Luteolibacter yonseiensis: one gene and its partner. The protein of the gene in region 1 binds, or shares a complex with, the protein of each later gene. Links are inferred from orthologs where the notes say so. Each region holds a gene or a part of one and is shown on either strand. Other genes may lie near its edges.

Region 1 (2,959 bases):
GGTCGCGGCGTGGATCAGGGCGGAAACGGGCGTCGGACCCTCCATGGCGTCCGGCAGCCAGACGTGGAGCGGAAGCTGGGCGGATTTGCCGACGGCGCCGCAGAAGACACACAGCAGGGCGGTCGAAAGCACGCCTGCGAAAATTGCGGGATTGGCGCCTTGGAAGGTCTTCACCCCTTCGGCCATCGCATCGAAGGAAAGTGCTCCGGTGATGCCCCACAGCATCAGGATGCCGATCATGAAACCGAAGTCACCCACACGGTTCGCGAGGAAGGCCTTTTTCGCGGCATCCGCGGCGGAGTCCTTCTGGTACCAGTGGCCGATGAGCAGGTAGGAGCTGAGTCCGACCAGCTCCCAGAAGATGAAGGTCATGATGAAGTTGTTCGCGAGCACGATGCCCGTCATCGAGAACATGAAAAGCGAGAGCCCGGTGAAGTAGCGCGCCTTCGCCTCATCCTCCTTCATGTAGGCCAGCGAGAAGATGTGCACCAGCATCCCGATGCCCGTCACGACGATCATCATGCCGGTCGAGAGCTTGTCCAGCTTGATGCCGATCTCCACCGAGAAGTCCCCGATCGTCGCCCAGGGAAACGCCGTGGTGCCGGTTTGCTTGAGCAGGACCAGCGCGATGATGAATGTCGCCACGGCGGAGGCGGTGGAGACCAGCGGTGCGAGTCCTGTTTTGCGCAGCGCCAGTTGGTTCGCCGCCGCAACGACGAGTGGCAGGAAAAGTAGGATCCAGGGTAGGGTCATGGTGGGTGAAATGGGATCAGTGAGCGGTGAAGACTTTGTCGGATGCCGGGTCGTCGGATTTCTCGTCCTTCAATGTCGGGTGTTCAATGTTCGTGTTCCTCAGCCTTTCAGCGAGGTGAGTTCGTCGGTGTGGATGGTCTGGCGGGCGCGGTAGAGGGCGACGATGATGGCGAGGCCGACGGCGACTTCCGCAGCGGCCACGGTGATGACGAAGAAGACGAGCATCTGGCCGTTGTAGTCGGGGAGTCCGTTCGCCGTGGTGTTGAAACGGGAGAAGGCGACCAGCGTCAGGTTCGCCGCGCTGAGCATGAGCTCGAGACACATGAAGACGATGATGATGTTCCGGCGGAGCACCACGCCGGCGAGGCCGATGGCGAAGAGCAGGCCGGAGACGAGAAGATAGTCGTTTAAGGTAGCCATGAAAAAAGTTCGAGAGGTTTCAGTGTTCTGTTTTCAGGGATGGGCTCATTCCGCCTGGCGTTTGGAGAGGACGACGACACCGACGGTGGCGACGAGGAGAAGCACGCCGAGGACCTGCAGCGGGAAATTGTATTCGGTGAAAAGCGTGTGGCCGATGAGATGGACATCGGGAAGCTTGCCATCATGCAGCGTGGTCGCGATTTTGCTTCCCTTGTCGAATCCCTTGGCCGCGGAGGCGAGGGTTGTCTCATCCAGCAACGGGGCGATCTTGTTCGGCGAGCGGAACAGGATGCCGACGAGCTGCACCATGAACGCCGCCACCAGCGCGATGCCGGCAGCGATGGGGAGCAGGGGCTTCGCCGGTTTTTCCTCATCCTTGAGGTCCAGCAGCATGATGATGAAGAGGAACAGCACCATCACAGCACCGGTATAGACGAGGATCTGGATGACTCCGACGAAGAACGCGCTGAGTCCGATGAACAGCCCGGCGAGTCCGACGAAACAGGTGACCACGGAGAGCGCGCTGGACACCGGATTGCGGAACGCGACGACCGCCGTGCCGCCGATGAGCATGACGGTGGAAAAGAGCCAGAAGAGGTAGCTGGGCATGGGAAGTTGCTAGATTTCAGTTTTCAGTTTTCAGCGGAGAGGAAGAGAGCGGGCAGCCGTCAGCATCGGTTTTTTCGGAAAGGGCTTCTTCCCTGAAAAGCCGGATGCTGGAGAGCAACAAACTCATTTCAGCTCGTTCCACTTGTTCACGAGGCCGACGCGGGTGCCGCCGATCTCGTAGAGTTTCGTCTTGTCGTGCACCATGTCGGCGCGCTTGAGGCCGGTGATGAGGTAGTCCTTGCGGAGGAAGATGGCCTGCTCGGGGCAGACTTCCTCGCACATGCCGCAGTAGATGCAGCGGATCATGTCGATGTCGAATTCCAAGGGACGCTTCTCGACCTTCGCCCATGGATCGTCGGAAGGGATTTCGGATGGCTTGATCTTGATCGCCTTCGGCGGGCAGATGAATTCGCAGAGCTGGCAGGACACACAGCGTTCGCGGCCCTGCTCGTCGGTGACGAGTGTCGGCGCGCCGCGGTAGTAATCCGGCATGTGCGAGTCCCAGCGCTGCTCGGGGAACTGCATGGTCACTCCGAGGCCGGAGGAAGCGAGTTCCTTGGAACCCGCGGATTTCCCCCGCAGTGTTTTCACCGCGTGGGTCATGGTGAGGAAGAAACCCTTGATGAGGGCTCCGAAGTAGATTTTCTCACCGAAGTTGAGCTTCGGGCGCTGGAGTTTGACGACGGCCATGAGAGGAAATGTTGGGAAATGAAGGGATTAGGCGCGCAGGACTTTCGGGCGTTCTTCGGAAACTTTCGCGACCCAGATCACCGCTCCGGTAACGACGAGAAGGAGCACCGCGCCGACGGCGATGATGACTCCCGCGAGATCCGGTGCCGCCAGGATGAGGGCGCCGAGGAAGACGTTGATGAGCGCGGCTTCGAAGAACACGACCCAGCCGAGCTTCATCAGCTGGTCATAGCGGAACCGGGGCACCGTCCAGCGCACGAGGATGAAGAAGAGGATGAAGCCGATCAGTTTCGTCAGGAAACAACCGAGGTGGATCAGTCCGCCGAAGTAGATGTCGCCGATGTGCAGCTTCGCGACATGGGCGTCGATTCCGAAGCCGATCGACCAGCCGCCGAGGAAAAGCGTCACGATGAGCGCGGAGCCGATGACCATCGCGGCATATTCGCCCATGAAGAACATCGCGAACTTCATCGAGGAATATTCGGTG
Region 2 (4,187 bases), on another replicon or contig:
AGCGTGCCGTCCGCAATGTAGCTTTCGATCTCGTCCTGATAGAGGTAGTCGGTCGCCTGGTGCGGATTGCCGAAGAACAGCCAGTTCCTCCCCGTCGCGGCGGTTGCCTTGCGATCCTCGAGAAACGCGCGGAACGGGGCGATGCCGGTGCCGGGGCCGCACATGATGACATCCGTGGCGGTATCCGCCGGCAGGCGGAAAGCATTGTTCCCATGGACATAAACCCGTGGTTTTTCCCCACCGGTGAGGCGGTCGGCCAGGAAGGTGGAGCAAATGCCGCCACGCTTGCGGCCGAAGGATTCGTAACGCACGATGCCCACGCACAGGTGGACCTCGCCCGGATGCGCCCGCGGGCTGGAGGCGATGGAGTAAAGCCGTGGCTGGAGTTTCTTCAGGATGGAAACGAACTCCTCGCCATCGGTGAAATCCGCAGGGTGGTCGATGACGAGATCGATCAGGTCACGGCCCCAGCAGAAATCGTCGTAGGCTTTCTTGTCGTCCGCCTCAACCAGCGAGCGGAGGAATGGCGAACCGCTTTTCGCCTGCCATTTCTGGATGATGGACTTGTTGAGCGAACCGATGTCGTAATAACGGATCAAGGCCTCACGCAGGGAAACCTCGCCACCGTTCGGCGCGGGGACGTCACCTGCCTTGAAGGGAAGATTGGCGATGATCTCATCCACCACCTGCGGCGGATTCAACGGATAAACCCCGAGCGCGTCGCCGACCTCGTATTCGAGTCCGGAGCCTTCGAGCGTGAGGGCGATCTGGTTTGTCTGCTTTTCCCCTGCTCCATTGAGATTGTAGTTTTCCACCACACCGGCCGGGAACGGGTTGGTTTTGGAGAAACCGGTTTCAGCGGAATCCGCGGATGCCTCCCCGCCGGAAGACCCCGCTCCGCCCGGCGCGAGGGTCGCGATCACCGCCGCGGACCACTCGGCGTAAGGACCGTCGGGATCCACGTCCACGTCCACCCTGGCGGAGATGCGCTTGGCTCCGAGAGCGGCGAGGCGGGTGTCGAACTCGATGCCGCACTTGCAGAAATCCGGATAGCTGCTGTCCCCCAGTGCCAGCACCGAGTAAGACAGGGCCGGGAGCTGGGGCGCGGAATCGCCCAACAGCCAGCCGTGCAGTTCGGCGGCGCTGTCGGGTGGTTCGCCATCCCCATAGGTGGAGGTGATGATCAGCAGGTTTTTCTCCCCGGCCAACCGCGCGCGGTCGTAGGCGGCCATGTCGTGAAGCTCCACCTCGAAATTGCCTTTTTTCAGCGATTTCACGAGTTTCTTGGCCAGGCCTTCCGCAGTCCCGGTTTGTGACCCGTAAAGCACGGTGACCGGCACAGACGGACCGCTCGCGGCCGCCGCCTGTTGCGCTCCAAGGGCCAGGGCCTTGGAGAGGAAATCGTTCAGCCATGCGCGTTGCTCCGCGGTGAACGGAGCGTCATTTGGAATTTGAATCGGGAAGGCCATTGTTCTGGTGAAATAGCGACCGAGGCCGCAGGGGGGCGGAACTTGTGATGTGGCAGAGCAGGTTTCAAGCCTGATTCATACCAATTCCCCTCATTCGCACTATGAATGCTTCAGATTTTTGGAGGGATCCAACTCGTAAGTCATGGAAAATTCCGCCATCGTTTTCGGTTTGATCCACTTTTCCAGCAATTTCAGATGATGGGCATCGTCCAGCGTGATTCTCAATTTTTCCAGTGAATCAACCTCGATGGAAAAATAGAACTGCCACTGGCAGGAGGGATCGATGTTCCGCCCGGATCTGACGGAAAGAACTTCCGGGATCTTCAGCAGCAGGCTGCGGCTCGTCCGGACAAGCTCTTCCAACCCGGCCGCATCCACCTCTGGCTTGAGCTGGAAGTAGGCCGCATGGTGGATCATCGCCGGAGGCTCAGGATTTCCAACTCAGGGCGCCCTTCTTCAGGGCGTAGACGTAGGCGAATACCAGAATCCCGGCGAAACCCGCCATGCTGATGAGGGCGGCGGGACCCTGGGCCGCGAGATCGCGGAACTGCACGGCCCATGGATACATGAAGACCACCTCGATATCGAAAATCACGAACAGCATCGCGACCAGATAGAACTTCACCGAGAAACGCGGAGCGCCATCACCGACCGGCAACATGCCGCACTCGTAGGCAGAGTCCTTTGTCGCGTTCCGCTTGCCCGAACGACCGAAGATCACACTCGCCGTGAGGGTGGAGCAGGCGAATCCGAGCGCGATCAGGATCTGGAAAAGAACTGGAAGGTAATCTTGTGGCATTGGCGGGACGGGCTGACGCAGTGGTCTTAGAATTCCCCGGGGCAAATGGGTAGGAAAAAATAGGCACAAAAAAACCCGCGCCTTCCGGAAAGGCGCGGGCTTTTTTCAAAAGTCGACATCAGGCGTCGTCCTGGGCGGCTGCCTCGGCAGCGGCGAAGGCGCTCGATGCTTCGTGCACGCGGGATGTGCCCTTGTATTCCTTGCCGATTTTCTCGACGAGGCCGCGGGTCACGAGATTCTGCAGCTTTTCGTAAGCGCGCAGGCGGAGCATTTCTTCACCGCCACTTACGGCGTTACGGACTTTGAGATTGGCGAATACGCGCTCGAAGAGATCGTTGAAACCGAAGATTTTCTTTTCGGCAAGGACGTTACAGAGCTCGTCGGTAACGTGGTCTGGAAGACGGCGTGAGAAGCGGGTACGTTTCGTGGTAATTGCCATAACGACGCGATGATACACCCTCCTGTGACAAAAGCGACTCAAAAAAACGGGAGCCTATCCCAAACCACGTAATTTATTACGCAAGGATTAAATTTCATTTATTTCAATTTTGTGATTTTCCCTGAAGCTAGTGGCTTGACAGGTGGGCGAATTCAGCCACTCTCCGCCTTCCGCCGCGTCGGTAACGTGCCGGACCACCACTTCCCATGAAAAAGGACCTTCATCCGAAATACAATCCGGTCGTCTTCGTTGACATGACCACCGGCAAGCGTTTCATCAGCCGCTCGACCAAGTCTTCCGAAAAGAAGGAAGTCATCGATGGCGTGGAACACAGCATCATCTCCATCGGCATCACGTCCGACTCGCATCCGTTCTTCACCGGCCTCGCCCAGTTCGTGGACACCGAAGGACGCATCGACAAATTCCAAAAGCGTTTCGGTGCCGTCCGCCGCGTTGGGAAGCCGAAGCTCGACTGATTTCCAGTCTGATTTCCCAAATTTCACCAGAACGCCTGGCCGCTCCGCGCGGCCGGGCGTTTTGTTTTCCACCCGGGCTCAACTCAGTTCGTCGAAGCCGTGGATGATGAAATCCGCACCAGCGCGGAGCAGCTGTTCCACCGGGAAGGTTCCGGTGATGGCGACGACCCGGCAGCCCGCCGCTTTCCCCGACAGCACGCCATTGATGGAGTCTTCGATGACGATGCAATCCCTGGTCTCCAGGCCGAGCCTTTCCGCCGTGAGCAAATACGGCTCGGGGTCCGGCTTGCCGCGCGTGATGTCCTCACCGGTGACGATGGTATCGAAGTATTTCCCGAAGCCGAAGGTATCAAACGCCTGTCCCTGGGTCGCGCGGGATGCCGAGGTGGTGAGCCCGTGCCTGCGCCCGGCGGCGTGGCTTTTCGCGAGGAATTCCATCGCCCCGTCGACCAAGGTCACGTGATGGAAGATCTCCGCGAACAGCTCGATCTTGCGGCGGATGATCTCCTCCGCCGTCCGCTTCTGGCCGGGATACATTTCCAGCAACCTTGCCGCCATGCTTTTCTCGGGCGCGCCCTTGAAGGAATACAGGATGGCTTCGTCGTCCAGCGCGTCCCCCAGCTCGGCCGTGAGCGCGATGATGGCTTTCTCATGGATCGGTTCGGAATCGATGAGCACTCCGTCCATGTCGAAGAGAATGCCGCGGGCATCGGCCAGTGTGTCGGAAAGCGAGGGTGTGTTCATGATTCGGTGGTGGTTGGTGGCGCGCCGAGCAGGAGGTTTCCCCGGAGCGCGATGAAGGCTGAGAAAAGAATGACGACCACGAACGCCCCTGGCAATCCGATGAAGTGGCTGATGCCACCGATGAGCGGCGGCCCCGCGAGGAAGCCGAAATAGCCCATCATGGAAATGGCGGCGACACCTTGCCCCACCCCGCCCTCATGGGCGCGGCCACCCGCACCAAGAAGGATGGGAACCAGATTCGCCAGACCGAAGCCCGCCAG

Evidence for each region. Proteins that work in one complex are often made in the same cells at the same time.
Region 2: the proteins of JIN84_RS20005 (region 1) and JIN84_RS10990 are in contact, whole or in part, in a cryo-EM structure (PDB 7NYH), measured with the Escherichia coli proteins. The link is inferred for Luteolibacter yonseiensis from one-to-one orthologs.

Annotation. Positions count from the first base shown.
Region 1 is NZ_JAENIK010000012.1:1,027,589-1,030,547, reverse strand. It holds JIN84_RS20005 (NADH-quinone oxidoreductase subunit J family protein), read right to left. Parts: upstream 1,783-2,959; coding sequence 1,219-1,782; downstream 1-1,218. Other genes in the region: JIN84_RS19995 (complex I subunit 1/NuoH family protein), read right to left, coding at 2,500-2,959; JIN84_RS20000 (4Fe-4S binding protein), read right to left, coding at 1,906-2,472; nuoK (NADH-quinone oxidoreductase subunit NuoK), read right to left, coding at 853-1,173; nuoL (NADH-quinone oxidoreductase subunit L), read right to left, coding at 1-753. UniProt on the Escherichia coli protein: NDH-1 shuttles electrons from NADH, via FMN and iron-sulfur (Fe-S) centers, to quinones in the respiratory chain. The immediate electron acceptor for the enzyme in this species is believed to be ubiquinone.
Region 2 is NZ_JAENIK010000011.1:306,562-310,748, reverse strand. The notes cover bases 583-3,285. They hold JIN84_RS10990 (NADH-quinone oxidoreductase subunit A), read right to left. Parts: upstream 2,269-3,285; coding sequence 1,897-2,268; downstream 583-1,896. Other genes in these bases: JIN84_RS10975 (HAD family hydrolase), read right to left, coding at 3,262-3,285; JIN84_RS10980 (type B 50S ribosomal protein L31), read left to right, coding at 2,914-3,183; JIN84_RS10985 (helix-turn-helix domain-containing protein), read right to left, coding at 2,387-2,707; JIN84_RS10995 (Dabb family protein), read right to left, coding at 1,569-1,886; JIN84_RS11000 (diflavin oxidoreductase), read right to left, coding at 583-1,469. In the rest of the region: more of JIN84_RS11000, read right to left, coding at 1-582; more of JIN84_RS10975, read right to left, coding at 3,286-3,927; JIN84_RS10970 (MFS transporter), read right to left, coding at 3,924-4,187. UniProt on the Escherichia coli protein: NDH-1 shuttles electrons from NADH, via FMN and iron-sulfur (Fe-S) centers, to quinones in the respiratory chain. The immediate electron acceptor for the enzyme in this species is believed to be ubiquinone.